DNA from 3 places in the Methylobacillus flagellatus KT genome. Region 2 is predicted to be linked to each of the others. Evidence: riboswitches for the same ligand, from Rfam matches in the RefSeq annotation. Region 2 holds a riboswitch; each other region holds the start of a gene.
The links. A riboswitch is a leader RNA that binds a small molecule or an ion and turns the genes downstream of it on or off. The one in region 2 is predicted to bind thiamine pyrophosphate.
Positions count from the first base shown of each region.

Region 1 (10,847 bases), 800 kb from region 2:
GTCGAGCTTCACCTTGAACGGGCTGACGTCGAGCGTCTTGCCGTCGGCCTTGATACCAAGTTTGAGCCCGGTCAGGCGGAATTTCTCATAGACGATACTGCCGATATTCACATTGCCCTGCAACAGCAGGTCTTTCAATGCCGAAAGATCGGGGGCGGACGGCTCAGCCGCCGACTTGCTTGCGGCTTTCTGCGTAGGTTTGGCATTGGCTACGTTATTACCCAGCAGTTTGTTCAAGTCCAGTTTGTCGCCATTGAGGCTGAAGCGGATATCGGGCTTGGCAAAGCCGGCCACGGCCACGTCGCCCTTGAGCTTGGTGTCCTCGACATCCAGGCTGAAATCGCTGTCTACCTTTTCCTGCTTGACGTCAGCCAGCAGCTTGAAAGCGAACTCGCCCTGGGCAGCACCTTTCGGCAAGGCCTTGTCCTTGATGTCTATCCTACCTGCCAGCTTGGGCAGCTCGAACACCAGGTCTTCCAGGTTACCCTTGAATGGCGATGAGAACTTGCTTTCCACGCTGCGATCGGCTTGCTTGAGGCTGAATTCGCCATTGATGCCGCTGCTTTGCAGCTCCCTTGGCGAGCCCTTGATGTCCGCCAATACCAGTTGGGCCTTGATGCTCTGATCTGTTTTTTGCTGGCTGAAGGTCAATTCGGCCTTGTCACCCGATACCTCATCCTGACGTACGACCAGCCTGGGCGCAGCGAAATCTGCTGCCAGCTTGGCATCGGCAAGCTGACCGGCAAACGCAAGCTTGAGGCCGTTGACCAGGAATTCCATGTGTTCAGGGCGCGCATCCACATCGCCTGTCAGGCGGATGTCCACCTCCTGAACATCGGCGATATTACCCTTGACCACGGTATCCAGCTTTTGGATGGCAAAATGCTGGCTCTCGAGATCTGCCATGAAGTTGCCTTGCAACTTGACTCTTGCCTCGACCTTAGGTGCGCTGGCACTTACTTCGAAATTGCTGGCGAGGTCGAATGGCGTGGCAAGTGCAACGCGTCCGGTCTTGAGGTTGAACTTTTCGATGGCGTAGGTATTGTCTGTCGCCTCATCATGGAAGCTCACGGCAGAATTGCTGACGTTGATGCTGGAAATATCGAAGGCAATTTCCTGCGAAGACTCTTCCTTGTCCTCGCTTAGCAAGTCGTCAAAATTGGTACTACCATCCTGGTAGCGCACGATATTGGCCCGCGCGCCATCCACATAGACCGCATCTACCACCAGCTTCTTCCTCAATAAGGGGATCAGCGCTACGGAGACTTTGAGGCCTTCCACGGCAGCAAATTCCTTGTCGCCATTATGCTCGGAAAGGGAAATCCTGCCGAGATCCGCACCCAGCTTAGGCCAGAATGCGAGCTTGATGTCGCCGTCGATATCAAGCGTGCGCTGCTTCTTGTCCTTCACCAATTGCACGATCATGGGTTTGTAGTCGTTCGGGTTGAAAGTGGCGACAAACACCGCCACGATGATGACCAGCACCAGAACGATTCCGCCGAGGCCAAACAAGGAATACTTGAGGATTTTATTCATTCACCCATCCCGTTTCGATTGCGCGCGAAGAGGATAAGTGTATCACCGGCGGTGTTCGACCGGCAGTGATACACAATGGCGGCGATTACCAGTAATAAGCCAGGACAATGATGCCGAGCACGATACGGTAATAGGCAAAACCCTTGAAATCATGGTTGGCGACATAGCGGATCAAGGTTTTGATCGCCACCAGTGCGGCAAGGAAGGCGGTGATGAACCCCACGGCGAACATCGCCAGGTCCTCGAATACGAACAGACTGAAATTCTTGTACACGTCATAGAACGTAGCCGCGAGCATCACCGGGATTGCGAGAAAGAAGGAGAATTCAGTGGCCGTCTTGCGGTTGAGGCCGAAAATCATGCCACCCAGGATAGTGGCGCCGGAGCGCGACACACCAGGCATGATTGCGAGCGATTGTGCGCAACCGACCTTAAGCGCCTGCCATGGCGTAATCTCGTTGAGGTTGGACGCCTTGGCGGCCGGAGCCTTGTCGTGAGCATAGAGATTTTCTACCAGCAGGATGGCAAAGCCGCCAACGATCAAGGCACATGCTACGGTAATCGAGGAAAACAGATGCTCCTTGATAAAGCCGTGCAACAGCAATCCAAAAATGGCTGCAGGCAGGAAGGCGACGAACAGGTTGAGGATGAAGCGCTGCGAGGTATTGGTATGCAAGGTGGTCGCCACGGAGATCAGGCGGCTACGGTATTCCCAGCATACGGCAAGAATGGCGCCCAGCTGAATCACGATTTCGAATACCTTGCCCTTGTCGTCGTTGAAATCAAGCAAATCGCCAACGATGATAAGATGGCCCGTACTGCTGATAGGGAGGAATTCGGTGGCACCCTCGATAATGCCGAGGATAAAAGCCTTCAATAATAATAAGATATCCATGACCTGCTGTCTTTTTTGTTGATGTTGGCGGCATCATCATGCCGCATGCTTGTGACCCTGCGATGAACCGCCTCCCGACGGATCTGCAGAAATACCCTTATCCCTTAAGCAAGGAAAATGCCCGTGCCATCAGCTCTGCCTGGCTGCCTGGCAGTTTGCCGTCCGGGCTGAGCTTGTCAATCGCCTGCGGCAGGTACTCCGCCAGCTTGCTGCCGAAATCATCGACAGGCAGGGAAAACTGTGTCGCCATCGACTGAATCAACTCTGTGCCGAACACCTGCAACACCTGTTGCAGGTTCAATGGGAGATTATTGCCGGAACCCAACCATGACTCGACTTCTGCGTCCAGGCCGTTGGCCCGCAGCTTATCAAGCACGCCTTGCGGCCCGCCGCACTTGTTCATGAGCTCCAGCCCGGCCTGTATCATTGGGTTGCCGCTGCTACCCGCCATCTTGTTCATCACCGAGCCTGCAATACTGTCGAATAATCCCATCATGCTTCCTTGCTCATGTCCATGCATGGACCTTGTATCGTCTTCAAAATTACACGCTTCAGCGAGTTACCAAACGGCCGCCTGCCAATAAGACAGCCTGCCCAAGGTTGCCTAGAAACGCTCGCCTGGGCGCAGATAACGCCACATCCCAACAGGCAGCTTACCCAGGGTCACGCTACCAATGCGCACGCGCTTGAGCCCAACCACGGTAAGTCCAACCAGTTCACACATGCGGCGGATCTGGCGCTTCCGCCCCTCGCGCAGTACAAAACGCAGCTGGTCCTCATTCTGCCAGGAGACCTTGGCCGGCTTGAGCTTGACACCATCCAGGCTCAGGCCGTGATTGAGCTTCCTCAACCCTTCTTCGCTCAAGGTCCCGGTGACGCGCACCAGATACTCCTTCTCGACTGTCGAATCCTCGCCAATCAAGCGGCGAGCCACGCGGCCATCCTGCGTCAACACCAGCAATCCGGTGGAATCGATGTCCAGGCGACCGGCAGGTGCCAATCCTCGCAAATGCCCGCGTTTAAAGACCGTCTGGCTCGGATCTTCCTTCCACTGGTTGTCCGGATGCACCAATACCACCGCAGGCTCATAACCATCCTCTGCCTGGCCGGAGACATAGCCTACCGGCTTGTGCAGCAGGATAGTGACAGTCTCGGCTTGGTGCTGGTGCGCTTCCTTGCTGACTTCTATCTTGGCATCGGGCGCCACGCGTGTGCCCAGCACATCGACGACTTCGCCATTCACCTTCACCCAGCCATTGGCAATGAACTCGTCCGCCTCTCGGCGCGAGCACAGGCCGAGCTCGGCCATCCGCTTGGATAGCCTGGGCAATTCAGGCTGGCTGGGAACAGGCTTGGGTGAAAACTTGGGGTTGGTCTTTCTATCCTGGTTGAACTCGCCAGACTCGAACCCGTCGCGCTGCTTGCCGCCGCGGCGCGGCGTATCCCGATCGTCAAACTGGCGCGGCCTGCCGTCTTGCTTGCGATCTTGCTGGCTGGCAGAGACTGGCGACTTTGCTGGCCTTGCCGGGAGTTTGCCAGCCACTTGATGAGGGGCCGCGCTAGGCCGCGCTTTTCGTTCTTTTTCGGGGCCAGGCCCGGCTTCGACGTCTCTTGCCGTGGATGCCTTGGCGATATACTCCGGCACCGTCGTACGCGACCGCTTGGCGGGGTCCGCCCTGCGCACCGGCGGCTTGCCGGGAGCCTTAGGCGGAGTTGCCGCACCGGGTTTCAATTTAAGTGTGGTCATTATGCGATTTTAGCATAGCTGCAACCGCTATCCTGAATCCCACTAGGCGGCCTTCCATGTATGCACAATGAAAAAACAGGCATCCGTGTGTTTTGTCGGTTTCTTAAACCTTCTGATAAACCTCGCTGCCGCGCTTAACGAACTCGATCGCCTTTTCCTGCATGCCCTTGCTCAGCGCCGCCTGCTCGTCCACACCCAGCTTGTTGGCATATTCGCGCACGTCCTGGGTAATTTTCATTGAACAAAAGTGCGGACCGCACATGGAGCAGAAGTGCGCCTGCTTGGCCCCTTCCTGCGGCAGGGTCTCGTCGTGGAATTCCTTGGCTTTCTCCGGATCGAGGCCGAGGTTGAACTGGTCCTCCCACCGGAACTCGAAACGTGCCTTGGACAGGGCGTTGTCGCGAATCTGAGCGCCGGGGTGGCCTTTGGCCAGGTCGGCGGCGTGCGCGGCAATCTTGTAGGTGACGATGCCGACGCGCACGTCTTCCTTATCCGGCAGGCCCAGGTGCTCCTTCGGCGTGACGTAGCACAGCATCGCGCAACCGTACCAGCCTATCATCGCGGCGCCGATGCCGGAGGTGATGTGGTCGTAGCCGGGTGCGATATCGGTGGTCAAAGGTCCCAGAGTATAGAACGGGGCCTCGCCGCAATGCTCCAGCTGTAAGTCCATGTTTTCCTTGATCATGTGCATGGGTACGTGGCCAGGGCCTTCGATCATGGTCTGCACGTCATGCTTCCAGGCGATCCGGGTCAATTCACCCAAGGTTCTCAGCTCAGCAAACTGGGCTTCATCATTGGCATCGTAGATCGAGCCGGGACGCAGGCCGTCGCCGAGCGAGAAGCTGACATCGTAGGCCTTCATGATGTCGCAAATTTCCTCGAAATGCTCGTAGAGGAAAGACTCCTTATGGTGCGCCAGGCACCACTTCGCCATGATGGAGCCGCCGCGCGAGACGATGCCGGTCATGCGCCTGGCGGTCATCGGAATGTACTGCAAACGCACGCCGGCATGGATGGTGAAATAATCCACGCCCTGCTCCGCCTGCTCGATCAAGGTATCGCGAAAGATTTCCCAAGTCAGGTCTTCGGCCTTGCCGTTGACCTTTTCCAGCGCCTGGTAGATAGGCACGGTGCCGATCGGCACGGGTGAATTGCGGATGATCCACTCGCGCGTTTCGTGGATGTTCTTGCCGGTGGACAGGTCCATCACGGTATCGCCGCCCCAGCGGGTGCCCCAGACCATCTTCTCGACTTCTTCGCCTATGCTTGAGCTGACGGCGGAATTGCCGATATTGGCATTGATCTTCACGAGGAAATTGCGGCCGATGATCATCGGCTCGATTTCGGGGTGGTTGATATTGGCAGGAATGATTGCCCGGCCGCGCGCCACTTCGTCCCGGACGAACTCAGGCGTGATGATTTCAGGAATGGAAGCGCCGAAATGCTGCCCGGCATGCTGGGTCTGCAACAGTTCGCTCATGCCTTCGCGGCGCTGGTTCTCGCGGATGGCGATGAACTCCATCTCCGGAGTAATGATGCCTTGGCGCGCATAGTGCATCTGCGTCACGTTCCTGCCTGCCTTGGCACGCAACGGTTTGCGATGCAGGTTGAAGCGCATGTCGGCCAGCTTGGGATCGTGCAGCCGTTCCAGGCCATAGCTGGAAGTCGGCCCGTCCAGTTGCTCGGTATCGCCGCGCTCGGCAATCCAGCCAGCGCGCAGGGCCGGCAAACCGTTGCGGATGTCGATCTGCACATCCGGGTCAGTGTAAGGACCGGAAGTGTCGTAGACAATCACCGGCGGGTTCTTCTCGGCGCCGAATGCCGATGGCGTATCGGACAGGCTGATCTCGCGGAAAGGAACGCGGATGTCGGGGCGCGAGCCTTCGATATAGATCTTGCGGGAATTGGTAAAAGGCTGCGTTGCGCCCGGATCGACCTGGGCGGTGGCATTGAGGAAATTCTGCTGCAGGTTTTTGTCGGTGGCGTTCATTCAAGTCTCCAAAATGCGGGAAGCGTTTTGGAGTACCGACAGGGGAATAAAAAAATAGAAACCACCCCATCAAACCAAACTGCGCTTCCCTACGGTGGGATAATCCACATCAGGTTCAAAGGGTAATTCTCACTGCCATTGCATGCCTCAGCGTGCAACAGCAGACCCCTAGCGATGGAAGGAATGTACGTTAAAACCCTGATTCGATCAAGATTATTGTGGACGATGCACAGTTGATGCAGAGCATCATGTGCCTAAAGCTGGCAGGTCACGCGATCCAGCTTGAAACTCTGCCGTCTGGCGCTATAATCGGCAAACCGATAGCCATGCGATGGATAAGGACAATTGCGATGCACCATGATGTAGAACAAGCCCGCTTCAACATGATAGAGCAGCAGATCCGCCCCTGGGAGGTGCTTGACGGCACCGTGCTCGACCTTTTGGGCCGCGTGCCGCGCGAAGCGTTTGTCCCCGAGCAATATCGCGGCCTGGCGTTTGCCGATATCGAAATCCCCATCGGCTTCGGCCAGACCATGCTTTCCCCCAAGATGGAAGGCCGCATCCTGCAATCGCTGGAAATCAAGCCAACCGATAAAGTCCTGGAAATCGGCACCGGCAGCGGCTACTTCACCGCCCTGCTTGCCTCACTTGCGCAAGAGGTGCACAGCGTCGAGATCAATGCCGAACTCAGCAATCAAGCGCATCTCAAGCTGCTTCAGCAGCAAATCCACAATGTGACGCTGCATATAGGAGACGGCGCACGTGGGTGGCCGGGCAATGCCCCCTATGACGTGATCGTCTTCACCGGTTCACTGGCCCTGCCGCCGCTGATAAACGATCAGTTGCGCGTCGGCGGCAGGTTGTTCGCCGTCATTGGCGAGCCCCCCGTGATGGAGGCCACCATCATGCGCCGCATCAGCGAAGATGCGGTACGCCAGGACGTGATTTTCGAAACCACGCTTCCTCAGCTCGAGAACGCCCCCCAGCCGGAAAAATTCGATTTCTAGGAATATGGACCGGCACCTGGGTGCCTAGGTGCCATATCTCCGAGATATGACACACTACCCTGTGCACCCGTTCTTTATCATCCGCGCGCCTGCACATCCTGTCCATTGCCTTGGCACCTTTGCTGAAACTATCGATAGACACCGCTCAGCTAACATTATTTAATAATCATCCTTGATGATCCCTATCCTTCCAGCCTATGCTCCCTAGCATCAACAACTTGTCGGAATGCCAGGCGCCGGCTGATCCTCAGTGCCGCCTGAAAGCGATTGCTATGGCATGGGTGTCGCCATCATGCGCGGGAACAAGCCAGCGCATGGCCTGCATGTCCACCCAGTGATCCAGGCCTCCATCCCCAGCATGTAGGTATCGATATGCCGTTATTACTTTCGAGCACACCACTTCACTCATGGCTGTTAGCCATCTCCGTTTCCCTGCTGGTCGCTTGCCACAAGCCGGCACCCGAGGCGCCGCCACCACGGCCCGCCCTCGTCATGCAGCTCACCGACCTGCATACCGACCATGGCCAGTGGCTGACGGGAGAAGTGCGTCCTCGCTATGAATCGGCGCAGGGCTTTCGTATCGCAGGCAAGATCATCCAGCGTCACGTGGAAGTCGGTGACCATGTCAAGAAAGGCCAAATGCTGGCAAGGCTGGATGCCGAGGATAACCAGCTCTCGCTGGCCTCGGCCCAGGCCGCACTGCAGTCCGCAGAAGCGCAATTGGCCTTGGCCGAAGCCGACAGCAAACGCCAACGGCAACTATTCGAGAAGCGCTTCATTTCCGCAGCCGCCCTGGACACGGTGGAAACGCGCCTGAAGTCTAGCCTGGCACAGGTAATGCAGGCTCAGGCGCAGGTCAGGGTAGCCAGCAATCAGGCACAATACACGACACTGGCAGCGGAACGCGATGGCATCGTGACGGCCATCGACGCAGAACCGGGACAGGTCGTGAGCGCCGGGCAGGTGATTGCCCGGGTGGCAGTGCCTGACGAGCTTGAAGTACAGATCGCCATTCCCGAATCCCGTCTAGAGAACCTGGAACCGGGAGCGCCGGCCATCATCCGCCTTTGGTCGAACCGCGACCAGGTCTACCAGGGGCGCATCAGGGAAATCGCTCCTGCGGCCGACCCGGCAACCCGTACCTTCAGGACCAAGGTATCGCTGCTCAATGCCGACGAGAAAGTACAAATCGGCATGACGGCAGGTGTCAGGCTGGAGCGCCAGGAGCAGGCGTTCGTCCTGCCCAGCACAGCCGTGTCGCAACAACATGGAGAGGCGCAGGTATGGGTGATGGATGCGAACAATCGCGTGCATGCGCAGCAAGTGGACATTGGTGGCTACAGCGAACAAGGGGTCAGCATTGTATCCGGGCTCAAAGGCGATGAGACCCTTGTCGTCACCGGCATTCACACCCTCACTGAAGGGCAAGCGGTCACGCCGCTCAGGACAGAAATCAATCAATGAGTGAGCGCCTACCTTTTAATCTATCTCGCTGGGCACTGACGCATCGCAGCCTGGTGCTTTACTTTATGCTGGTGCTGACGCTGGCCGGCATGCTGGCCTACACCAAGCTCGGGCAGTCGGAGGACCCGCCCTTCACGTTCAAAGTCATGGTGGTCCGCACAATGTGGCCAGGGGCCAGCACCCACGAAGTGGAGCAACAGGTCACTGACAAACTCGAAAAGAAGCTGCAGGAGCTGCCCCACCTCGATATCCTGCGCAGTTACTCACGCCCAGGCGAGTCCCTGATTTTCATTCTGGCCAAGGACTCGACGCCACCCTCCGCCGTGCCGGACGTCTGGTATCAGGCAAGAAAAAAAGTCGGCGATATCCGCAATACATTGCCCGACGGCATTCAAGGCCCGTTCTTCAATGACGAATTCGGCGACGTCTACGGCAACCTCTACGCCCTGCATGGCGAAGGCTACGACTATGCGAGGTTGAAGGAACAGGCAGAATCCATCCGCGGCGAGTTGCTCAAGATCAAGGATGTCGCCAAGGTGGAGTTTTTCGGTGAACAACCGCAGCGCATCTATGTCGAGCTGGCCAATGCCAAGCTGGCGACGCTGGGCATTGGCATCAGCACCCTGCTGGAGACATTGCAACAGCAGAATCAGGTCAATAGCGCCGGTGCCTACGACAGCGGGCCGGAGCATATACGGCTAGCGGTCAGCGGTCGCTTCGACCGCCTGGATGAACTACGCGAGTTGAAACTCTGCGCCAACGGCAATGAGTTCCGCCTTGGCGACATCGCCAAGGTCTACCGCGGATTCGAAGACCCGCCCACTGCGCGGGTACGCTACATGGGCAAGGCAACCTTGCTGCTCGGCGTCGCCATGAATGACGGCGGCGATATCATCCAGCTCGGCCAATCGTTGGATGAGGCCGTCGCGCGCATCGATGCCCAGTTGCCGGTCGGCCTCAGTCTCGACACCGTCTCATCCCAGCCCCGTGCCGTGATCCGTTCCGTCGATGACTTCGTCCACTCGCTGGTCGAGGCGCTAGTCATCGTGCTCGGGGTCAGCCTGCTGTCCCTAGGCCTGCGCACTGGAATCGTGGTCGCCATCGTGATTCCAGTCGTCCTCGCCATCACCTTCCTGTTCATGAAAATATTTGGCGTGGGCCTGCACAAGATTTCACTGGGCGCATTGATCCTTGCCCTGGGGCTGCTGGTGGATGACGCGATTATCGCGGTGGAAATGATGTCGTCAAAAATGGAGCAGGGCTGGGAGCGCATGAAGGCCGCCTCTTTCGCCTTCACTTCCACCGCCATCCCCATGCTCACAGGCACGCTGGTCACCGTGGCTGGCTTCCTGCCCATCGCGACAGCCGCGTCCTCCACGGGCGAATACACGCGTTCCATTTTCCAGGTGTCGGCGATTGCCTTGATCGCATCATGGGTAGCCGCCGTGATCTTCGTCCCCTACCTCGGCTACTACCTGTTGCCCGACTACAGGCAGCAGGCGGCCAAACCCCCTTCACGCATGACACGCTGGCTGCAACGCATCGCCCCAACCATCAGCCGACGCCTCGCTAACCGCAAGCAGCGCCACTTGCAGCACATGGCAGCGGGCGAGCATACCGATTTCTACGACTCGCCCTTCTATCGGCGCTTGCGCAGCCTCATTACCCAATGCGTGCACCATCGCTGGATTGTCATCATCGTCACAGTGTCGCTGTTCATCGCCTCGGTCGCGGGCTTCGGGCTGGTGCAGCAGCAGTTCTTCCCGGATTCCACCCGACCAGAGCTGATCGTCGACCTGCGCCTGGCGGAAGGCGCTTCCTACGCCGCGACCGATGCCGAGGTGAAAAAGCTGGAACAATGGCTGCAAGGGCAATCCGGCATCGAAAACTACGTGGCCTATATCGGCAGCGGCAGTCCACGCTTCTATCTGCCGCTTGACCAGCAATTGTCGCAACGCAGCTTCGCCCAGTTCGTCATCCTGACGGCAGGCAATGCCGAGCGCGAGGCGTTGCGCGGCAAACTGCTGCACCTGTTCAATACCGACTTCCCCGCGCTCCGGGCTTCGGTATTGCGCCTGGAAAATGGTCCGCCAGTCGGCTTTCCCGTACAGTTCCGCGTATCTGGCCCCAATGTGGACAACATCCGCGACATCAGCCACCAGGTGGCCGACATCATGCGGCGCAACCCCAGCCTCAGCAATGTGCAGC
Region 1 is NC_007947.1:2,708,296-2,719,142, forward strand. It holds gene MFLA_RS12885 (AsmA family protein) at 1-1,536, opposite strand, end outside; gene MFLA_RS12890 (undecaprenyl-diphosphate phosphatase) at 1,622-2,431, opposite strand; gene MFLA_RS12895 (YidB family protein) at 2,529-2,927, opposite strand; gene MFLA_RS12900 (pseudouridine synthase) at 3,036-4,178, opposite strand; gene thiC (phosphomethylpyrimidine synthase ThiC) at 4,282-6,168, opposite strand; TPP riboswitch at 6,238-6,348, opposite strand; gene MFLA_RS12910 (protein-L-isoaspartate O-methyltransferase family protein) at 6,519-7,175, shown strand; gene MFLA_RS12915 (efflux RND transporter periplasmic adaptor subunit) at 7,548-8,639, shown strand; gene MFLA_RS12920 (efflux RND transporter permease subunit) at 8,636-10,847, shown strand, end outside.
Region 1: it holds a riboswitch for thiamine pyrophosphate, as region 2 does, so the genes downstream of both, thiC (phosphomethylpyrimidine synthase ThiC) here and MFLA_RS09125 (3-oxoacyl-ACP reductase) in region 2, are expected to answer to the same signal.

Region 2 (10,847 bases):
TGGGCAGCCAGAGCGTGGCGCAAGCATTCGGATAATCCACAACGCCGCTGATATGGCCTTCCACTGGCGCAGTACCCAGGATGGCAACCGCCTGCTCGCCGCTATAGCCGAACTTCTTCAGGTATTCGATCGCATTCAGGCAGGCCTGGCGGTATGCGACATGCACATCCAGGTAGTGCTGCTTGCCTTGCTCATCCACGGAAATGCCCTCGAAAATCAGGTAATCACGGTAAGTAGGTGACAGTGGGCTTGGCTGGAATAGCGGATTCTTAATGCCGTACTTCTTCACGCCTTCCTTGATCAAGCCAACCTTTATATCCAGATAGCCGGCCATTTCGATTGCGCCACAGAAAGTGATTTCGCCGTCACCTTGGGAGAAATGCAGGTCACCCATGGACAAGCCACCGTCCTTGACGTAAACGGGGAAATAAATACGTGAGCCCTTGGTCAGGTTCTTGATGTCGCAGTTACCACCGTTATCGCGTGGAGGTACAGTACGCGCACCTTCATTGGCAGCGGCAACAGCCGCATCACCCTTCAACCTACCCATGACGGCAGACTTCGCGGTCGGAGGGCACGCTAGTGGCGGCACGCTGTCAGGGGCTGTCGCAATCAATTCGCCTTCGCGCTTGTTCCACTCATTCAGCAACTCGCGGGATGGCAAGCAGCCGATCAGGCCGGGATGCATGATGCCCGCAAACTTGACATTGGGCACATGGCGGGAAGTCGTATAGATGCCATGAAAGTCCCAGATCGTCTTGGAAGCCTCAGGATAGTGATCGGTCAGGAAGCCGCCGCCATTGGTCCTGGCAAACAAGCCATTGAACCCCCATTGCTGATCCTGCAAGGTACCCACATCCAGGATGTCCACCACCATCAGGTCACCGGGCTCGGCACCTTCTACACCGATCGGGCCGCTCAGGTAATGCACCTGCAGCAAGTCGACATCGCGAATATCGTTCGCACTATCGTTATTGCCGACCTGGCCGCCTGTCCAGTCCATACACTCGACGCGGAACTCATCGCCAGGCTTGACCATCGCCACCATCGGCAGATCAGGATGCCAACGGTTATGGATCTGGCCGTCCTGTTCCCAGGCTGGCTTGTCAAAATCCAGCTTAATCAAGGTCTTCATCTATACATCTCCTTTAACAACAACATTCACGACAGCCGCCACCGCATCAAGTGATGGCGGCCATCCCCCAACTAGAATTGCAACTGCAGACCGACGGTGAACTTGTCGATATCATCTGCACCCTGCGTTTTGGTCTTGGTGTAGACAGTACTGATACGGGCGTTATGGCCATCGATGATGTAGTTCAGGCCCAGGTCGTATTCCTTTACGTCCGGATTGAAAAGCGTTCCGCTAGATGCATCAAAACGTTGATAGCGAGCGTAAGGCTGGAATTTCCCCCAACCTACTGTGTCATTGAACATCCAGGAAACAAGCCCTAAATAGGCTTTGCCAGATTTATGTCCATTGGGATCTGCATTCACTGCAGTGGTGCTGAAATCGTACTTATAGGCTGCGCCTTCAAGGTTTAAAACACCTGCGGCAAATTTCTTTTCCAGCAAAGCATCAATGTTGTAAGCAAAATAATCGTCACTTGCACCTACAGCGCCTACAGCATCTTTTTGATACATACCAACTAACGCTACAGAGAGTACGTCTTTACCGTAGTAAGTACTGCTTGTGTAATAAGCAGGGTCATTCCCAGCATCCCAGAAGTCATATTGCAATCGACCACTGAACATCAAATCGTCAGAACGATTAGGATTCAATGCATTGTTACCATTGAAGGAAGATGCGCGATTACCTTCATAAGTACCAACGGAATACACCAGGCGCTTATCCATTAACTTACCCCAGACCGTGACACCGATATCACGACCAATGAACTTGTTCTGGTAACGCGAAACTACACCAGGATAAGACCAGGGGCATTGAGGAAGAAAGGGCCATCAAGATTGGCTCTGTCAGTTGGCGGAAGCAATTGACCAACCCAGATATTGAATTCATCCATGAACTCAAACTGCAGGTAAGCATCCAGTACTTCCATAGCACCATCGTCACCATATCCATCCACGGTACTGGTAAACAAGTTCAAGGTACCCTTGATATATTTGTTCAAGGAACCATTGATGTAGATACGCGCATCATGGACATCAAAATCCTTGGAATAGGAACTGCCGTTGGGAGCAGCATCATCTTGACTCGTGAACTGAGTACGGATCCCCATGCCGATGCTGATGGACTTGTCTTCACCAAAGGTGATCGTGCCAGCAGCCTGCGAACTCATGGACGGCAATGCGGCAGACGTTGCCAGCGCCACCATCAGCGCACACTTCTTCATCTTGAATTTCATCTTTACTTACCCCTTTATCAAGTTTCACCAAAAATCATCGGGCTGAACGGTGAACTACCCGCCAAATCTTTCGTGTTGCCAGATTAGCGATTGAGGGGTTAGGCTTAAATACGTCATATTGCGTACATGCGCAGATTCGTGAGGCGTGGTAATTTGACTGCGCGCTCGATCCAAACCCATATCCAACAAGGCATTGCAAGAATGAACGACCAGATGAAAAGCCAAGTAACACGTAAAGGAATACCTGCACTAATGATTGCCACACTCTTGTTGGCAGGCTGCGGCGGAGAGTTTGCCTACAAGCGAGGGGCCGGGGTCAATGACTTGAATTCGGCAAAATCCGCATGCCAATCGAAAGGACTGCAGGGCAATGCCTTTGCCCAGTGCATGGAGGAAAGTGGCTGGGTATTCCACAACCCGCTCGATGCAGCAGAAGATGACGACCCGGTCATCAAGGCTTCATTCAAGAAGGATTACCGCAATACCGCTTCCAGCACCGCGAGCGCCCATGCAGAGGAAGCATCAGAAACAGCGAGTCCAGGCGAGACCAAGCAAGAAACGGCAGCGAAACCCGCCGCCAAGAAGCCGGCAGACCCGATGGATATCTTTGTCGTCAACTCCTGGTGGAAAACAGGCCGTGGCGCCGACAGCCTGAAAAGCGACATTCAGCAATGCGTGGCTCAACTTGGCCCGGAACATAAGCCTGACATGTCGGGGAAGACTGCCAAGGCGACACGCGGCCTGTTGCTGTGCATGAGGGAGCTGGGCTGGAAAGCGCTGCAAGCCCACGAATGACCACAAAATCTGTGCATAACATTGTGGGCAGTCTGGGGATGGCGTCACTAAGCAATTGATGGTGCAAAAATAAACGCCATTGCCTTGAAAATAGGCAATGGCGTCGATGCTACGGTAATGGTGAGCACAATACGGCTCAGCCGTATTTGCGGAACTGCCCCACAACCACGCCGAATATCTCGAAATCCCCCTCTGGGCGGATGACAGGGAAATCCTTGTTGGCAGGAATCAATACGAACTGGTTGCCCTCCTTGCCCAAGGTCTTCAATGTAAATTCCTTGTTGAGGATGGCGACGACGATATCTCCGACATTGGCAAACGGGCGCTTTTCGACGATGACGACATCACCGTCGAATATGCCCGCGTCCTTCATGGAGTCGCCGCGAACCGTGATCAGGATAGTCTGCGATGGCTTCTCGATCAGATAGTCATCGATCCCCATTGTATCCAGGCTGTCGCCATAGGCAGGTGTGGCAAACCCGGCCTGCACCGTGCTCTCGGCAATGATGCGCTCAAAGAAGCGCCTGCCTGGTTTAAGCCGCTTATCCGGCGCATAGTCGATGAAGCCTTGCAGTTTCAGGCGTGCCACACACGAAGTCACGGCATTTTTCGACTTGAATCCAAGCAATTGCGCTACATGACTAAAGGTAGGCAATGTCTTGTGCTCGGCAAAATAGTCCTGGAGCTTGCCCAGGTATTCAATATCTTTGTCTTGTCCCATGAGTGGAAATCTACTGTACGAATGTACAAAAAGTCAAGCCTCTCAGTGAAAACTTCTCAACAGGCCTCTTAAATTCTGCAAACGCATTCTTCAATACTGGCTCAACATCACTCAACAGAAACTCTCATGCTTACCAATCGCGTCTTGCCTTGGGTAGCTGTAGCCGATGATCAAGGGTGAGGTTGGTCATCAAGAATTGACTCAGGTCATCGTCGAAAACACCGGGGTTTCCTTCATGATGCATTAACGAATGACAACCCGCGTCTATATTAATAACTATTAATCATATTAAATTATTGCAACGATGTGATAATTTAATAAGTGCATTATTCGCGCCTCTGGCAATCCTGTCGGGAATCTGTTCACAGAACACACAGCATTCATGGACTGGCTACCCACATTGCTCGCTGCTGCGGGCACGCAGCCCGACGCCCGCTACCAACCTGACGGCGAAAATGTGCTGCCAGTCATTCTTGGCGAAGCAGCCGTGCGCCCGCGCACACTTTTCTGGCGCTACAAGGGGCAGGAACAGGCCGCCGTGCGCTCAGCCGACTGGAAATACCTGAAAATCAACGGCAACGAGTTCCTGTTCGACCTGAGCAAGGACCAGCGCGAACGTGCCAACCTGGCGGAGAAATATCCACAGGTGCTGGCCGAGCTCAAGGAAAAATGGCAACACTGGAACAGCAGCATGTTGCCGATTACCCCGGATGTACGCTCACACAGCGTCAATGGCAAGATGCAGGCAGACAGGTATGGCGTGCCTGCCCCCTGAGGGCCTCAACCAACCCATCACGTTGCCGCCCTGCCCTGCATTGCCTTGCTGAATTGGCGATCAGTGTGCTGAATCACCACGCAAGGGCTGTCATTTCAGCCCTTCTCCCTACTAGCAAAGGCGTCAGACTGAGAGCAGCAATACTGATATGCCAGCCACCAAAGCCAGTGCGATGACAGGATAAGTACGCAATGCCAGCTCCCGCCCGCCTATCAACCCGACCAGAACCGCCTTGAAGATGCTATTGCTGACCACCGCGAGGACAATGCCCAGCACCGCGACATGGCTGGCAAGCTCCTGATGCGCACTGCGCGACAGGGACAAGGTGATTGCATCCACATCGGCGATCCCGGCCATCAGAGAAACCAGGTAGACGCCGGTATCTCCCCAATAGCGCCGGCCCGCTTCCACCAGGAACAAAATGAGCGTCAGCAACAAGGCAAACCGCAGCGCAGGTCTCAATTCGAATGGATTGCGCAATGGAGTTTCAGCGTTTGCAGGCTCTTGATGGACAGCCCGCCGCCAGAAAACAGCCGCACCGACCATGTAGACCAGAAACATGGTGCCCAGCGACCAGGCAATGGGCGGCAATAGGGAGGCATTCACGACAGCGACTTCCAGCAACACGCGCGGGAACATCAAACCCGAGGTCGCCAGCAGGCCCGCTGCCAGCAAACTATGCAGGTTCTTGGCAGACAGGCGCGACAGGGTCAATGTCATTGCGGTAGAGGAAACCAGGCTGCCGAGAATGGCCGTGAGCATCAGGCCATAGCGCGTGCCGGTCAAACGCACGGCGATATAGGCAATGAAGCTGAGGGCTGCGATCAGCACCACCATCCACCAGGTGGTGTAGGGATTGAACACCTGCCAGGAATCGTAGGACTCGTTGGGCAGCACCGGCAGCATGACCACAGAGATGAATAGCAGCTTCAACGCACCGGAAAGCTCCGCCTCGCTCATGCGCTTCAAGAGGGTATGCAGAACATTCTTCAAGCTGAGCAGCAAGGCCACCACTACCGCCCCGGCACTGGCCAGCATGACATTGTCCGAGAGCGCCAGGCTGCCCAACAGGAAAGTAATCAGCAGCGCCAGCTCGCTGGTAATGCCCTGGTCGCCATTGCGGCGCAAGTCGCCCACATAGGCAATGCTGACGACCAGCATCAGTGCCACCAGCACCGTCACCCAGACCGCAATGCCGAGATGCTGGCTGAGCAGGGCGCTCAGTCCCCCGAGCAGGCCGGTCAGGGCGAAAGTGCGTATCCCTGCACTCTGGCGGGACTCTGTCTCGTCACGCTCCTGCCAGCCACGCTCGGCCCCGATCAATAACCCTGCCCCCAAGGCAATGAGCAGGTGAAGCATTACATCTACAGAGACGGACTCAGGCATCAAGCGGCTTTCTCAACAATGGTTTAGGGCCTGTTCCAGGCGCTCACATCATACATGACGGCGCGATATCCAAGATAGGACCCGGCGCGGGACAAGGAAGAGCCAGGCTACTGTCTCCCAGGCCGCGCTAGGCCCAGGTGGCCGCGCAATGTCGTGTGCTCGTAATCCTCGCGGAACAAGCCGCGCCGTTGCAGGATGGGAATCACATGGTCGACGAAATCCTGAACGCTGTCAGGCTGCACAGGTGGCATCAGGTTAAACCCATCGGCGCCGCCATTGCGGAACCAATGCTCCATCTGGTCTGCCACCTGCTCGGGAGTGCCAACCATGGTGCAATGCCCTCCTCCGGCCGCCAGGCGGCCCAATAGCTGGCGTACCGTGGGCCGCTCGGTTTCAATGATGCGCAACACGGTGGCGTAGCGCCCCTTGGGGCCGGTGAAGGCTTCCAACGGCGGTAATGGCGGCACCGGGGCATCCAGCTCCCAGCCCATGCAATCCTGGTCGATGAACAACTGCAATTGCCGCAACGAGGTTTCCGCAGGCAGCAGTTCATCCAGTGCGCGCTGCTTGGCACGCGCCTCAGCCTCAGTTGAGCCGATGAAGGTCACCAGGCCGGGCAGGATGGGCACATCCACCTGCCGTCCGGCAGCCTTGACCCTGGCCTTGACGTCACGGTAATAGGCCTGGGCCGATGGCAGGTCGTAGGCCACCGCATAGATCGCCTCAGCGTGTTTTGCCGCCAGCGCGCGACCATGCTCGGAAGCGCCGGCCTGGAACAGCACGGGATGTCCCTGCGGCGGGCGCGGCACGGTCAACGGCCCGTCGACGAGAAAATGCTTGCCCCGGTGGTTGATCTGGCGCACCCGGCTTTCGTCGACGTAATCGCCAGCGCGGTCGTTGAGCAGCGCACCATCGTCCCAGCTATCCCACAACTGCAGCACCGCCTGGATGAACTCTTCTGCCCGGGCATAGCGCTCAGCATGGCCAGGCATGGCTTCATAGCCGTGATTTCGGGCCTCGACGTCGAACATGGACGTCACCACGTTCCAGCCCGCGCGCCCACCGGAAATATGGTCAAGCGAAGCCATCAGCCGTGCGGCATGGAATGGTGTGAAGAAGGTGCTGGAAATCGTGCTCACCAAGCCGATGTGCCGGGTGGCGCGGCTGATGGCCGTAAGCATGGTCACCGGTTCGAGAAACCAGCGTGGACCATCGGTGATGTTGTTGGTGGCATGGCCGTCGGCAAAGAACACGGCGTCCAGCTTGCCACGCTCGGCCAGCTGCGCCATTTCCTCGTAATAGCGGATATCACCAAGCCGCTCGACCTGGGAATCCGGGTGGCGCCAGGCCGCATTGTGGTGGCCGCAGCCGAACAGGAACAAGTTGATGTGCATCATGGCAGAACAAAAGCCTCTTTAGTGAATTCGATCATGACAGGCGCTGAGTCAGCGGATAGCATATTGACGCGAGCAAGAATGGCTGGAAAAAAGCTTAGCAGCGATCCTGGCTAGACGACTTGCCGCAGGCAGCGCAAGAAATAACGCCAGAGCTGGGCAACAACGCCAGAAAAATGGCGTCAGCCATCCTAATTCTTGACCAGCCCGCCATCCACCACCAGGTTCTGCCCCGTCACCGCGCGCGACCAGGGCGAAGCGAAGAACAGCACCGCGTCGGCGAACTCTTCCGGCGTAGTAACGCGGCGCAAGGGTGTGCTCGCGGCAATCAGGTCAAATACGGCATCCGGTGTGGCAGCAGAGGCGTCAGTCGTGCGCAGCAGGCCGCCCGACACCATGTTGACCGTGATGCCATCAGGCCCCAGATCCTGCGCCAGGGTGCGCGTGAGGGAAAGCAGCGCTGCCTTGGCGGCGGTGTAATCATGGTAAGGCACTACCGGGTTCTGGAACAGGTTGGTGCCGATATTGATCACCCGGCCGCCGCCCTGCGCACGCATGCCAGGCAAACAGGCCTGGACGGTATTAAGGGCACCGCGCACCACACCCTCAAATTGCTGCTGCAACTCTTCCCATGCCAGCTCATGCGCATGCGACCGCGCATCGCCGTTGAACTTGAAGTCAGGCAGGGCGTTGTTCACGATGGTGGTTACGGTCTTGCCGAAATGCGCCTGCGCCTGCTCCACCATCGCCCGCACGGCAACGGCATCACTCACGTCCGCCCGGATCGCCAAGGCCCGCCCCGGCGCTTCATCTGCCAAGGCCTCGGCGGCTTCCGCACTGTGAAGATAGTTGACGACCACACTTGCCCCCTGACCAAGGAAGGCGCGAGCGATATGCCGCCCCAGCCCACGGCCTGCGCCGGTGACGAGCACGAGTTGTTCTTGAATCGGGAGTAGCGATGAAGATGGATTGCCCATGTAATTCCTTTGCAATGGTCCATGGCAAGGGAATACATGGCAGCGCAAACTGCGACAGGCATTCCTCCGCCAGTATGATCTGGATCAGGTATACGGGTGTGTTCTCAGCCCTGACTGAATTGAATCATTCAAACAAGGCACCCCGTGCCGAAGAGTGGCTAACAAAACTCTCCTGACGTTGTTGTGCTCTGCCTTGCCGTACTATTTGTACGGTCTGCGGCAGAGCGCCCAGTCAGGATCGCTTGGCTGAGTTTTATTTAGCCACTCTGAGGCCGAACCATACCATGAAACATGAATTATCCGCATGTCTTCATCGCACACTGGAAGAATATCGCTATAATTCCAGACCTAACCTAGGGGAGCCGCTTGCGGCTGAGAAATGACAACCGTCATGACCCTTAATACTTGATCCAGACCATGCTGGCGAAAGGAAGGAAACAACGCATTCGATGTGCGTGCTCCTTGTCGTTCGCCGATTACCAGGAGTCACCACGCAATGCTCAGTACACAAGCCGTTTTCACCTGGCTGGTCTTTTTCGCCGCCATTTTCGCCATCGCTGGCATAGCTTATTCACGCAGGTTCCGCGGCAATCTTGAGGAATACATCGTCGCGCGTAATAGCCAGGGTACGCTGGCCAGTATCATGACCCTGCTGGCCTCGTCGCTGGGCGCATGGATATTGTTCTCGCCTGCGCAGGCAGCGACCTGGGGCGGCCTGACTGCCGTGATCGGCTATGCTATTGGCGCCATGTCGCCCCGACTTGCCATGATCCCGCTCGGCAAGCGCATGCGCGAGCTGATGCCCAGCGGTCACTCGCTGACTGAATTCCTCATCGCCCGCTACGGCAAGCCCATGTACCTGCTTGCGCTGACCATCATGCTGTTCTACCTGTTCATCGCCATGAGCGCCGAGATCACCGCCATCGCCAAGATGGTCACGCTGCTCGCGCCGGTGCCGCTCTGGGCCACTGCTGCCATCGTGCTCGGCTTCACGCTGCTCTACACCACCTACGGCGGCCTCCGTGCCTCCATCTTCACCGACAAGGTGCAGATCGTCATCATCATCCCGCTGTTGGCCGCGCTGGTCTTCATCGGATGGCAGGCGACCGGCGGCATTGCCCCGATCGCGGAAAAGCTGCAGCACACCGCGCCGCAGTTGATCGACCTGGAGGATATCGGCGGCATCAAGGCCGGGCTCACCTTCTTTGTCGCCATCCTGCTCACCGGCATCTTCCACCAAGGCAACTGGCAGCGCATCTACTCCGCCAAGGACATCCCTACCATGCGCAACGGCTTCCTGCTCGGCGGCATTCTCGTCGTGCCCTTCATCTTCATCATGGGCTTGTTCGGACTGGCCTTCATGGCAATGACACCGGACGGCGACAGCTCAGTGGCGTTGTTCAGCGTGATCATGCCCAATATCCCGCTCTGGTTGGCCGTCGCCCTGATTCCGCTGGGCATCTCGCTGGTCATGTGCAGCGTGGACACGGCCATCAGCGCCATCTCCAGCATCGTGGCGGTTGATATCGGCCGCGTCATGCCCAGAAGTAGCGCAGCCAGCCTGATGCGCCTGTCGCGCTGGCTGGTCCTGCTGGTTGCGATTCCCGTGCTGGTCGTCGCCGCGCAAGGCTACAGCGTGCTCTACCTGTTCCTGCTGGCAGACCTGCTCTGCGCAGCGGCAGCGTTTCCGGTGTTCTTTGGCCTGTTCAGCCGCTCCCACACCGGCCGCGAAGCCGTCACAGGCACCGTGGCAGGACTCGCCGCAGGCCTGTTCATGTTTCCGATGCCTTACCAGCCGGTGACACATTTGCTGGAGTCCTTCCTGCTTGCTGCCCTGGCCCCGGTTGTCGTGATTACCCTCATGCGCTTGCTCAAGCGCCGAAAACAGCATTTCGACCTGACCACGCTCAACGGCAGCGTCCGTAAACTGGATGGGGGACAGCTTTAAGGTAGCAAGGACTTGTTGACAAACCCTTCCCAGCACAGCCATCATCAAACCATTGAATACCGAATATTGTCATTGAAAACAATCGAATAGTGTCATCTATACGAAAATAGGAGGTTCGCATGAATACACAATGGAACAATGTGTGGAGCACGGTGCAAGCCGGACTCGGCGACAATATGCTCCAGTTGCTGGGCGCGCTGGCCATCCTCGTATTGGGCTGGCTGTTCGCCGTACTGGTACGAGCCGGCGTGCGACGCGGTCTCGGCATGGCAGATCTGAACCGCCGCTTTGCGCAGATGACCGGTCAGACCGGGAAAATTGTGGATATCGAAAAAGGCGTCGCCATCAGCCTGTTCTGGATAGTATTGCTGTTTACCTTTGTCGCGGTGCTCAATTCGCTCGACTTGGCGATGGTATCCGACCCGTTCGCCGCACTGCTCACCGAAATGTTCGCCTATGCGCCGCGCATCCTTGCAGCGCTGGTG
Region 2 is NC_007947.1:1,913,035-1,923,881, forward strand. It holds gene fmdA (formamidase) at 1-1,135, opposite strand, end outside; gene MFLA_RS14900 (porin) at 1,207-1,857, opposite strand; gene MFLA_RS14905 (hypothetical protein) at 1,920-2,366, opposite strand; gene MFLA_RS09100 (hypothetical protein) at 2,619-3,161, shown strand; gene MFLA_RS09105 (LexA family protein) at 3,298-3,882, opposite strand; gene MFLA_RS09110 (hypothetical protein) at 4,265-4,657, shown strand; gene MFLA_RS09115 (MgtC/SapB family protein) at 4,781-6,016, opposite strand; gene MFLA_RS09120 (LLM class flavin-dependent oxidoreductase) at 6,151-7,440, opposite strand; gene MFLA_RS09125 (3-oxoacyl-ACP reductase) at 7,629-8,414, opposite strand; TPP riboswitch at 8,459-8,569, opposite strand; TPP riboswitch at 8,760-8,863, shown strand; gene MFLA_RS09130 (sodium:solute symporter family transporter) at 8,911-10,362, shown strand; gene MFLA_RS09135 (mechanosensitive ion channel) at 10,482-10,847, shown strand, end outside.

Region 3 (10,847 bases), 210 kb from region 2:
GTTTTTCTGGTCGTTTCGGTCGCGCAGTGCCTAACCCTGGCTTAGACACAGAAAGGGCAACCCATTATGAACTGGGTGCCGGTGCTTTTGTGTTGCCAGAATTGAAGCTCCAAGGTGCAGTCTTCTTTATTGATACCAAAGACATGATCCAGTCTGTCAGCTTGCCAAACTCTGCTTGTTCCGCCGGTGGAGGCGAGTGCTTCCAGTTCCGCAATATTGGTAAAGTCGAAAGTCATGGCATCGAATTGAGTGCAACCTGGTTTGCGACTAATAATATTGAGCTGGGTGGTAACTACACCTTTATCAACCGTGACAACCTCAGCAATGACCAGCGCTTGACCGATGTACCTCGCCAGAAACTGTTTGCATATGGCAAATGGAAAGTAAACAGTGCATTGCAAGTGCTGGCCAGTGTCGAAGCGGCGTCATCACGTTATTCTCGTCAGAATGCCACAGTCACGGATTGGCTGTCAGCCAAAGGTTATGCCACGGGTAACATTAAGGCCATGTATGCCGTTAATACCGATTGGTTTGCCGAGGCGGGGATCAACAATATTCTCGACAAAAACTATGCATATACTGAAGGCTTCTATATGGAAGGCCGCAACATATTCGTCAACGTCACGCGCAAGTTCTAAGCAACTCATTCATTAGATAGGAAACCCATGGCCCGCTCTCTTACTATCAAGGCTGCATTGAGCTGGCCAATCCGCACTCTCATCCTCTGGCTGATGTGTTTCAGCCAGTGGTCACTGGCAGACCCGACCAAGGTCGTGGTGATGACCAGCTATCCGCAAGAAGTCGTCTCGCAATTCGAAGCAGCATTTGAGCAGCAATATCCGCAATACAAGCTGGAAGTGCTCTGGCGGCAGTCCCGCGATGCCATGGCCTATATCCAGGATACTTCTCATCGTGTCGATGTGTACTGGTCGCCCGCCCAACGCAACTTTGCACAGCTTGAAAAAATGCAGGCGTTCCAGCCGCTGAATATCGACCTCGATGGCTTGCCTGCGGCAGTCAACGGCTTTGCCTTGCGCGAAGGCAATCATATTGCCACGGAAATTGCGGGGTACGGCATCGTGAGCAACCCACAGGCGCTGGCGAGTGCCGGGTTGGCTGCACCAAGGAGCTGGACCGATCTCGCAGACCCTGCATTCAACGGCAAGATCGCATTGCCCGTGCCTTCCAAGGTAGGCTATGCTCCCCCTCTCATCGATATCCTGCTGCAGGGCTATGGCTGGCAGGATGGATGGAACCTGTTGCAGGCCATTGCCGCCAATGCCGAACTGGTGACTTCTGGTGCTACGTTCGTCAGTGATGATGTAGCCAGCGGTCGCTTGCTGGCCGGGCTTACCATCGATTTCTTCACGGCTTCGGCCATTGCGAATGGCGCCCCCTTGCAGTTTGTTTACCCGGAGCTGACCGGCTATTCCCCTGCCCATCTTGCCATCCTGAAAAATGCCGGCAACCCCGCCGGTGCTCAGGCATTCAGCCGATTCGTGCTCTCCGAGAAGGGCCAGAAGCTGCTGTTCCATCCCGATATCCGCAAGTTGCCGGTGAGGCCATCGGTCTATGCAGACAAGCCCGCAGACTACTTCAACCCTTTCGAGAACAATCCCGTGTTCGTATATGACACCCGGCGGGGACTTGCGCGCCAGGACATCATCAATGCCTTGTTTGATGCCATCATCACACGTAACCATGCCTCGCTGCAGCATGCCCTCAGCGCCATCCGGGAGGCCAGCAGGCAGCTCGGGGCAGACGCACTGAATGTGGTGAAAGCCAGGCAATTGCTGAATACCCTGCCGATTGATGAAGCTGGGGCAGAATCGATCACGTCACTGGATCCGGTCGAGGCCGATCATTGGCGGCACATCATGCATGACCGCTATGAAGAAGCTGCACGCATTGCGACAACCTATTGAGTGCAATGCGCAACGCCCTGTCATTCCCGCTCGTTTTCATTGCCCTGTTTTCCAGCCTGACCCTCGGCACCGAGCAGGCGCAGGTCATGACGAATGACATCAGCCGGGAAGCCTATACACGCGCCATCGGCCCGCTGTCTGATGAGCAGAGGCAGCAATTCCTGCAAGGCCGCAGCCTGGTCAGGCAAAGCTGGATCATTTCACCTGCCGTGGACAATGAGATTGCCGGCCTAGGGCCTTTATACAACCGTAATTCCTGCATTGCCTGTCATGCCAAGAATGGCCGGGGCTTTGCACCCGGCTCGCCTGAAGAGTCCATGCGCGCCATGCTCGTGCGCCTGAGCCTGCCGGGAAAAACACACACGGGCGCGCCCCTGCCACATCCAGCCTATGGCGACCAATTACAGGAGTTCGGCGCCCCTGGTATCGAAGCTGAAGGCCGAGCCCGCTTGCATTACGAAGATATCATCGTGGTGCTGAATGGAGGTGAGGCCATCCGCCTGCGCAAGCCAGTATTGAGCTTCAGCAGCTTAGCCTACGGCCCACTTCCTCATGACATTCAAACCTCGGCCCGCATTGCGCCTGCCATCTATGGCATGGGCCTGCTCGAGGCGATTGCGGACAACAGCTTGCTTGCATTGCAGAACACCCCCAAGCCCGGGCGGATCAAAGGGCGGGTAAACCGCGTTTGGAGCGTGGAACGACAGCAGCAGGTCATCGGGCGTTTTGGCTGGAAAGCCAATGTCGCCACGCTGCGAGAGCAAACGGCCAGCGCCTTGGCAGGAGACATGGGCTTAAGCTCGCACCTGTTCCCGCAAGGCAACTGCGCCGAGCGTCAGACAGCCTGCAGGCAAGCTCCCACCCCAGGCCATCCGGAAATTTCGACCACCCAGCTCGCACACATGGAATTCTACCAATTGGCGCTAGCCGCACCCTCCCCGCGCCGCCAAGAGGATCCCCGCGTGCAACAGGGCGCAATGCTGTTCCGCCAGGCCCAGTGTGCAGCCTGCCACCTGCCCGCAATCAAGACTGGTGAATTTCCCAGGCTGGCGCCGCTGGGCAACCTGACCATTGCCCCTTACACAGACTTGCTGTTACATGATATGGGGCCAGGGCTGGCAGACCATCGGCCTGATTTTTCCGCCAGCGGCAGCGAGTGGCGCACCCCTCCGCTCTGGGGAATCGGCCTGGCAAAAAAGGTGGAGCCGAATGCAGGCTTCCTGCACGATGGCCGTGCCAGGACGATATTGGAAGCCATCCTGTGGCATGGTGGTGAAGCGCAGGAGGCCCGCGACATGGTGCAACAGATGTCTCCCGAGGACAGGCAATCGCTGCTCGACTTCATCGAGTCGCTTTAACAAGTTCGACGCAACGCCCCTGACTAAGCGCTCTGCCGCAGTGAGTACGAGCTCGTCCAAGCGACCAGGTTTTGTCAGCGGTCCTTAATCTCCGGTATAGGCTTGCTGCGAAAGGATTATCATATGTTTGTCCGCAGATTTCTTTACACGCACTGATATCATGATCGCCATTCTCGAAGCCAAGCACGCCGGCCTGCTCTCTCGTCAATATTGGTCCCGCAACATCATGTCCGGATTGATCGTCGGCGTTGTGGCCCTTCCGCTGGCCATGGCCTTTGCGATCGCCTCCGGCGCCAAGCCTGAACAAGGGTTATATACGGCGATAGTGGCAGGCACACTCGCCTCCCTGTTCGGCGGCAGCCGGCTGCAGATTACCGGGCCGACGGGGGCATTCATCGTCATTCTCTCCGGCATTACAGCGAAATATGGCATTGCCGGCCTGCAGATCGCCACCCTGATGGCAGGCGCAATGCTGTTGCTCATGGGGCTGGCACGCATGGGAAGCGTGATTCGGTATATCCCGGAACCTGTGATCATCGGCTTTACCAGCGGAATCGCCGTCATTATTTTCGTAGGGCAGTGGCAGGATTTTTTTGGCCTTGCTCCACAAGCATCGCATCATTTTCATGAAAAGCTGTTGCACCTGGTCGAAGCGCTGCCGCAGCTGCAATGGCAGACTTCATTACTTGGCGCGTTCACGCTGGCAGTGCTGGTCCTGTCCAACCGGTACTTGAAAAAGATTCCTGGTCCCCTGGTCGCCATCGTGGCAGCCACTGTCGTGCAGTCCGTCTTCCAATTTCAGCAAGTTGCTACCATTGGCAGCGCATTCGGCGGCATTCCGCAGGCATTACCGCATTTTTCCCTCCCCGAAGGCATCGGCCCCGCTGTCATGATCGAGCTGATCGGCCCAGCGTTCACTATTGCATTGTTGGGCGCCATCGAATCACTGCTGTCAGCCGTCGTGGCGGACAATATGGCAGGAACACGCCACCAGCCGAACCAGGAGCTGATTGGACAAGGCATTGCCAATATCGCCTCGCCATTGTTTGGCGGCTTTGCCGCCACCGGCGCGCTGGCGCGTACCGCCACCAACATCCGCAACGGAGCCAACAGCCCGTTGTCCGGCATCGTACATGCCGTCACTCTGGTGTTGATCGTGGTCTTGCTGGCCCCATTGGCCGTGAATGCTCCCCTGGCGGCGCTGGCGGCCATCTTGTTCGTGGTGGCCTATAACATGAGCGAAGTCCATCGCTTCCTGCATATTGCCAGGACTGCGCCGCGGGCGGATGTCGCCGTGCTGCTGATCACTTTCCTGCTTACCGTATTCAGCGACCTGGTCATTGCCGTCAATATCGGCGTCGTACTTGCCGCACTGCTGTTCATGAAACGCATGGCGGACACGGTGAATGTGACGCAGCTGAGTGATGACGACTTGCAGCAGGAATATGGCCCGCATGCATGGCACCTGCCGCCGGGCACACTGGTATACCGCCTGGAAGGACCTTTTTTCTTTGGAGCGGCCGAGCACCTGCAGCGCCGCCTGCAAACCATAGGCGAGAACACCGACACCATCGTGCTGCGTATGGCGCGCGTGCCGATCATGGATGCTACCGGTCTGCAGGCGTTGTGGAACCTGCTGGATACATGCAAGCAACACAATATTCGACTAGTGATTGTGGAAGCCAGGCCCAATATTCTGGAGAAGCTGCGCCGCTCGGGGATTATCGGCCAGATAGGCCCGCATCATGTGCTGCCCCACCTGCACTTACTATGGCAGGAGGCACCTTCCTCGCCCTTGCCTGGTTGACACAGTCTGCGATGGTATCCAGCCCGCCCCATCCCAGGCTGTCGCTGGACATAAAAAAATTGGCGCTATCTTCATCATCTTTGTTAAGATAGCCGCCACGCTAGGGGTCCTGAAGAGCCAATCTTCTGGTGAGATATACCCTTGAACCTGAACTGGATAATGCCAGCGTAGGAAAGCGCAAAGCCACTAAGGTCCATTCTGCCTATCTGGGGCTTTTCGTCCGTTCCTGCGCGTGCCTGTCCCTAACGCGAGTGAACGCACACCATGCCTGCCTCTACTTTCCGTCCACACATCAACATGCTGGCTATCGCCTGCGTATTTTCACCGGCAGCCCAAGCCCAGGATGCCAGCAAGGCCGATCACCCATCACTACCTGAGACCGTCGTCACCTCCGCGCCTGCCGGCAGCCCGGCACGCCGCGCCAGTGTCGGCAGCTTTCCCGAAGCATCCTTGCTGGACACGCCAGCTTCCATCAACGTGATCACCCATGAGCAAATGCAGGATCGCAGCATACGCTCCGCCACTGATGCGGTGAAATGGGATGCCAGCGTACAGAACTCCTACAATGCGGTCGGGCTGGCAGACTGGTTTGCCATCCGTGGATTTGTGCTTAATCAAGGCGCCAACTACCGCAAGGATGGCATGGTGATTCTTGCGCAAGCCATGGTGCCCATGGAAAACAAGGAGCGCATCGAGATTCTCAAGGGCCTTGCAGGAATGCAGGCAGGGATTGCTTCATCAGGCGGTATAATCAACTATGTGACCAAGCGCCCTACCGACGTCCCATTGCGTTCGGCAACATTCGAAGTTCGCGAACGCGGTACGGTATACGGCGCCGTCGACCTGAGTGGCCGCTCAGAAGATGGTATCTTCGGTTATCGCATCAATGCCGCAGCGGAAGACATCAAATCTTATGTCGATGGCTCGACCGGCAACCGCAACTTCATTTCTGGGGCATTCGATTTTCACCTCAGTCCCCGGGCATTGCTGCAGCTTGATCTCGACTACCAGCACAAGTCACAGCTGACCGTGCCGGGATTTCAGCTGCTGGGGCCGGAGCAAAGAATCCCGACCGGTGTCAGTGCCAAACAAATGCTCAACGATCAATCCTGGAGCCGGCCAGTGGTGGATGATAGCTACAATATCGGGCTGAAGTTCAATTATGAGTTGAATGACCACTGGCATACCACCCTGCAGGCCAACCAATCGACCCTGCATCGCGATGATGCCGTGACCTTGCCTTCAGGCTGCCAGACGCAAGGACTGATAGTCGGTTTCTGCAGCGACGGCAGCTATTCGATGTATGACTTGCGCCGCAAGAACGACAAGCGCTCGATCACCGCCACCCAGGCTCTGCTGCAAGGCAACTTCACGACAGCCAGCGTACACCATGAGCTCATTGCCGGCCTGTCGACGCTGAACCGTCGCGATCATTTTGCCGACTATGTGTACAACTATGTGGGTGAAAGCAATATCTACGCGCCCGTCTACTATGACAACTTCCCACTTGCCGACGTCAACCCCGTGCGTTTGCGTCGTAAGGATGAAGAGCGCGCACTGTTCGTGCAGGATGTAATGTCCCTGACCAACCAGCTCAAGCTGCATGCCGGCGTGCGTTATGTACAGTTCAAGCGTGATCAGTTCAACTCATCAGGGGTGTTGACGCACCGCACGGATGACGATTTTGTCTTGCCCAACCTCGCGCTGGTTTACAAGCTGCAGCCGGAACTGGCGGTGTATGGTGCCTACTCACAAGGCCTGGAGCCAGGCGGTACGGCACCCACAGGCACGACTAACGCAGAAGTCATCATGGATCCCAACAAGTCCAGGCAAGTCGAGTTCGGCGTGAAAGCGGAAGTGACACCGAGCGTCAGTGTATCTGCCGCCGTATTCGAGATCAAGCGCAAGAATGAATATGTGGATGCCACACCCACCTACGTCGTCAATGGCACGCAGGTCAACCGTGGCCTTGAATTTGCCGCCCAAGGACGCGTCACTCGCAACTGGGCGCTGAGCGCCAGCGTCACCGCCTTGCAGGCAAGGGCCGAAGGCACGGGCGATGACCGTATCGAAGACAAACAAGCCGGCAATGTACCGAGGTTCAGGTCTGCGCTGTACAGCGAATATACCTGGCCTGGCTTGCCTGCGCTCAAGCTGAACGCGGCATGGATTTATTCAAGTAGCAAGGCCTTCGCGCCAAGCAACGAGATTGCGGCATTGAACAGAAAAGTGGAGGGCTACCATGTCCTGAACCTGGGCGGCGCCTATACTACCAAGCTCGGCAATACAGCAACCACCTTCCGCTTTGGCGTAGACAACGTATTCAACAAGTTCTATTGGGGAGATGCGTCCAGCGCATTCGGCGGCTACCTGATTCCCGGTGCACCGCGCATCTTCCGCCTGTCCGCGCAAATCGATTTCTAACCCGCGCAGCAGATTGTTCCTTGGAGCAGCATCTCTAGGAGCATGCGGTTCATGTCAATCCAACCTGTTGCAGAAAAATAGTTGCGACGTGATGGCGGCCAGAGCTACCGTCAACGGTGCCCCGAGCCGGGCCGCCATCACCCACACTGCTCCACAGGCTCCAGATCCTGCAACTCCTCATCCGTGAACAACCGGGAATGGATGAGGAAATGCTTCCCTGTCGCCTGCTCCAGTGAAAACATGCCACCGTGACCGGCAATGGCATCCAGCGTCAAATGTGTATGCTGCCAATATTCAAACTGGGTCTTGTTCATGTAGAACGGCACACCATGCACCGTTCCCACCTTGACATCTGATGCCCCCAGCAAGAACTCTCCCTCCTGCAGGCACATGGGTGCACTGCCTTCACAGCAGCCACCTGACTGATGGAACATCAAGCTGCCATGCCTGGCCTTCAACTCATCGATCAATGCGGCTGCCGCTGGGGTGGCCACTATCCGGCTCGCGCTCATATTCATCCTCCAGACCAAGAGATGCAGAAAGAAAAACGCCTGGGTTAGACCAGCCAACCCAGGCGTCCATTCCCTTAACCTCGGGCTATCCTAGAAAAAGCCCAATGCATTGGGGCTGTAACTGACCAGGAGATTCTTGGTTTGCTGGTAATGATCCAGCATCATGCGGTGGTTCTCGCGGCCAATGCCGGACTGCTTATAACCGCCGAATGCAGCGTGCGCTGGATACAAGTGGTAGCAATTGGTCCAGACGCGGCCGGCCTGGATCCCGCGACCAACACGGTAAGCACGGCTGCCGTCACGGGTCCATAAACCTGCACCCAGGCCGTACATGGTGTCATTGGCGATTTCCAGCGCTTCCTTCTCGTCCTTGAAAGTCGTAACAGACAAAACCGGCCCGAAGATTTCTTCCTGGAAAATGCGCATCTTGTTGTGGCCCTTGAACACGGTTGGCTCGATATAGTAGCCTTCGCTCAGGTCGCCTGGCAGCTTGGTTGCATTTCCGCCGGTCAGCAACTGTGCGCCCTCTTCCAGTCCCAACTTGATATAGGACATGATGATCTCTACCTGCTCGCTGGAAGCCTGCGCCCCGATCATTGTGGACTTGTCCAGTGGACTGCCCTGTTTGATCGCCTTGACACGCTTGATCGCACGCTCGATGAACTGTTCGTAGATGGACTCCTGGATCAGTGCACGGCTAGGACAGGTGCAGATTTCGCCTTGGTTCAATGCGAACAGGGTAAAACCTTCCAGTGCCTTATCGAAATAGGCATCGTCCTTATCCATCACATCTTCAAAGAAGATATTGGGAGACTTGCCGCCAAGCTCGAGTGTCACCGGAATCAAGTTCTGGCTCGCGTATTGCATGATCAGTCGGCCAACGGAGGTGGAGCCGGTGAAGGCAATCTTGGCGATACGCGGACTGGTTGCAAGCGCCTTTCCCGCCTCGACGCCATGGCCATTCACCACATTCAGCACGCCGGGAGGCAATAGATCGCCTATCAGCTCCATGACAACCAAAATCGACGCCGGCGTCTGCTCAGCAGGTTTCATGACGATACAATTGCCCGCAGCCAGCGCTGGGGCCAGCTTCCATGCTGCCATCAAAATAGGGAAGTTCCATGGAATGATCTGGCCGACCACACCCAGCGGCTCATGGAAGTGATAAGCCACAGTCTCATGATCGATTTCGCTGATACCGCCTTCCTGGGTACGGATGCAACTAGCGAAATAACGGAAATGGTCGATCGCCAGCGGAATGTCGGCAGCCATGGTTTCACGGATGGGCTTTCCGTTATCGATGGTCTCCGCAATCGCGATAGTTTCCAGGTTGGCTTCCATCACATCGGCAATCTTGAGGAGGATATTGGCACGTCCGGTCCCTGAAGTCCTGGCCCAGGCCTCCTTGGCCGCATGTGCGGCATCCAAGGCCAGGTTGATATCCTTTTCATTCGATCGCGGCACCTGGCAGAATACCTTGCCAGTCACCGGGCTGATGTTGTCGAAGTACTCGCCATCCACCGGCGCAACCCATTGCCCTCCAATATAATTGTCATACTTATTTTTGTACGGAACCTTAATACCTAGGCCTTTCAAGCTATCCAGACTCATTACTACACTCCTCCACGAGTTATTAACGATTGCACAGGACTGCCACGATCTGATGTCGGAATACAACATCCCGCGCCTACGTTTCGTTAATATACTACCTAGTCTAGTTTTTGTCTTACATTGAGCCTGTTTTTTGAAGGAAAAACGGAAAAATCCCCGTACCGTGCAGTTTCACCTGGCTACCTGAACTGAAAGGATCAAGTGTTGGCAAAATGGATATCGTTGAGCAACAAATACTGACGCTCTAAAGTGAAAAGCCAGTTACTCACTTCTGGAATAACTGGCTTAATGGATTGTTGTTGGTCGGGACGGTGTGATTCGAACACACGACCCCTTGCACCCCATGCAAGTACGCTACCAGGCTGCGCTACGCCCCGAACCTTCGTTTCCGGCAGGCCAGAAACAAGAAAGAGATTATATCGAAAATACTCACTTTAGCACAGTGAGAAACCGCATTTTTGTTAACGCTGCCCCAGCAAATTCAGGACTTCGCGCAGTTCTGAGCGCAATGCAGCGAGATCGATGCCCGATATTGCCCCTTTTTCAGTCGCTGCACCGGACTGGGCATTTCCACCCAGACCCTCGCTGGATTCCAGCTCGCGATTCAGCCCGCCAGCACCAGCCTCATCCAGGCGATTGCGCGCGCCGCTGATCGTGAAGCCCTGTTCATAAAGCAACTCGCGTATACGCCTGATGAGCAGCACCTCATGGTGTTGGTAATACCGGCGATTGCCGCGGCGCTTGACTGGCTTGAGCTGGGTGAATTCCTGCTCCCAGTAGCGCAACACATGAGGCTTGACCCCGCACAGCTCGCTGACTTCACCAATGGTGAAATAACGCTTGGCAGGAATCGGCGGGAGCTGAACCTTAGGTGCTTGCTCCGGCATATGCCTCCTCTACCTTGCTCTTGAGTTTCTGGCTGGCATGGAAAGTCACGACTCGGCGGGCAGTAATGGGGATCTCTTCGCCGGTCTTGGGGTTGCGGCCTGGCCGCTCGGATTTCTGACGCAACTCGAAATTACCGAAACCAGAAAGTTTGACACTGTCTCCAGCCTCCAGCGCCATGCGGATTTCCTCGAAGAATGCTTCCACCATATCTTTGGCTTCGCGCTTATTCAACCCTACCTGTTCAAACAGTAAATCAGCCAAATCAGCTTTAGTTAATGTCATGCAAAACCTTTCCCTACTACTTTTTCTAATTTCTTAATGC
Region 3 is NC_007947.1:2,125,071-2,135,917, forward strand. It holds gene MFLA_RS10155 (TonB-dependent receptor plug domain-containing protein) at 1-638, shown strand, start outside; gene MFLA_RS10160 (ABC transporter substrate-binding protein) at 666-1,925, shown strand; gene MFLA_RS10165 (di-heme oxidoredictase family protein) at 1,931-3,283, shown strand; gene MFLA_RS10170 (SulP family inorganic anion transporter) at 3,444-5,090, shown strand; TPP riboswitch at 5,183-5,281, shown strand; gene MFLA_RS10175 (TonB-dependent siderophore receptor) at 5,355-7,514, shown strand; gene MFLA_RS10180 (DUF779 domain-containing protein) at 7,652-8,026, opposite strand; gene adh (aldehyde dehydrogenase) at 8,117-9,637, opposite strand; tRNA gene MFLA_RS10190 (tRNA-Pro) at 9,938-10,014, opposite strand; gene MFLA_RS10195 (MerR family transcriptional regulator) at 10,099-10,524, opposite strand; gene MFLA_RS10200 (integration host factor subunit alpha) at 10,505-10,807, opposite strand; gene pheT (phenylalanine--tRNA ligase subunit beta) at 10,833-10,847, opposite strand, start outside.
Region 3: it holds a riboswitch for thiamine pyrophosphate, as region 2 does, so the genes downstream of both, MFLA_RS10175 (TonB-dependent siderophore receptor) here and MFLA_RS09125 (3-oxoacyl-ACP reductase) in region 2, are expected to answer to the same signal.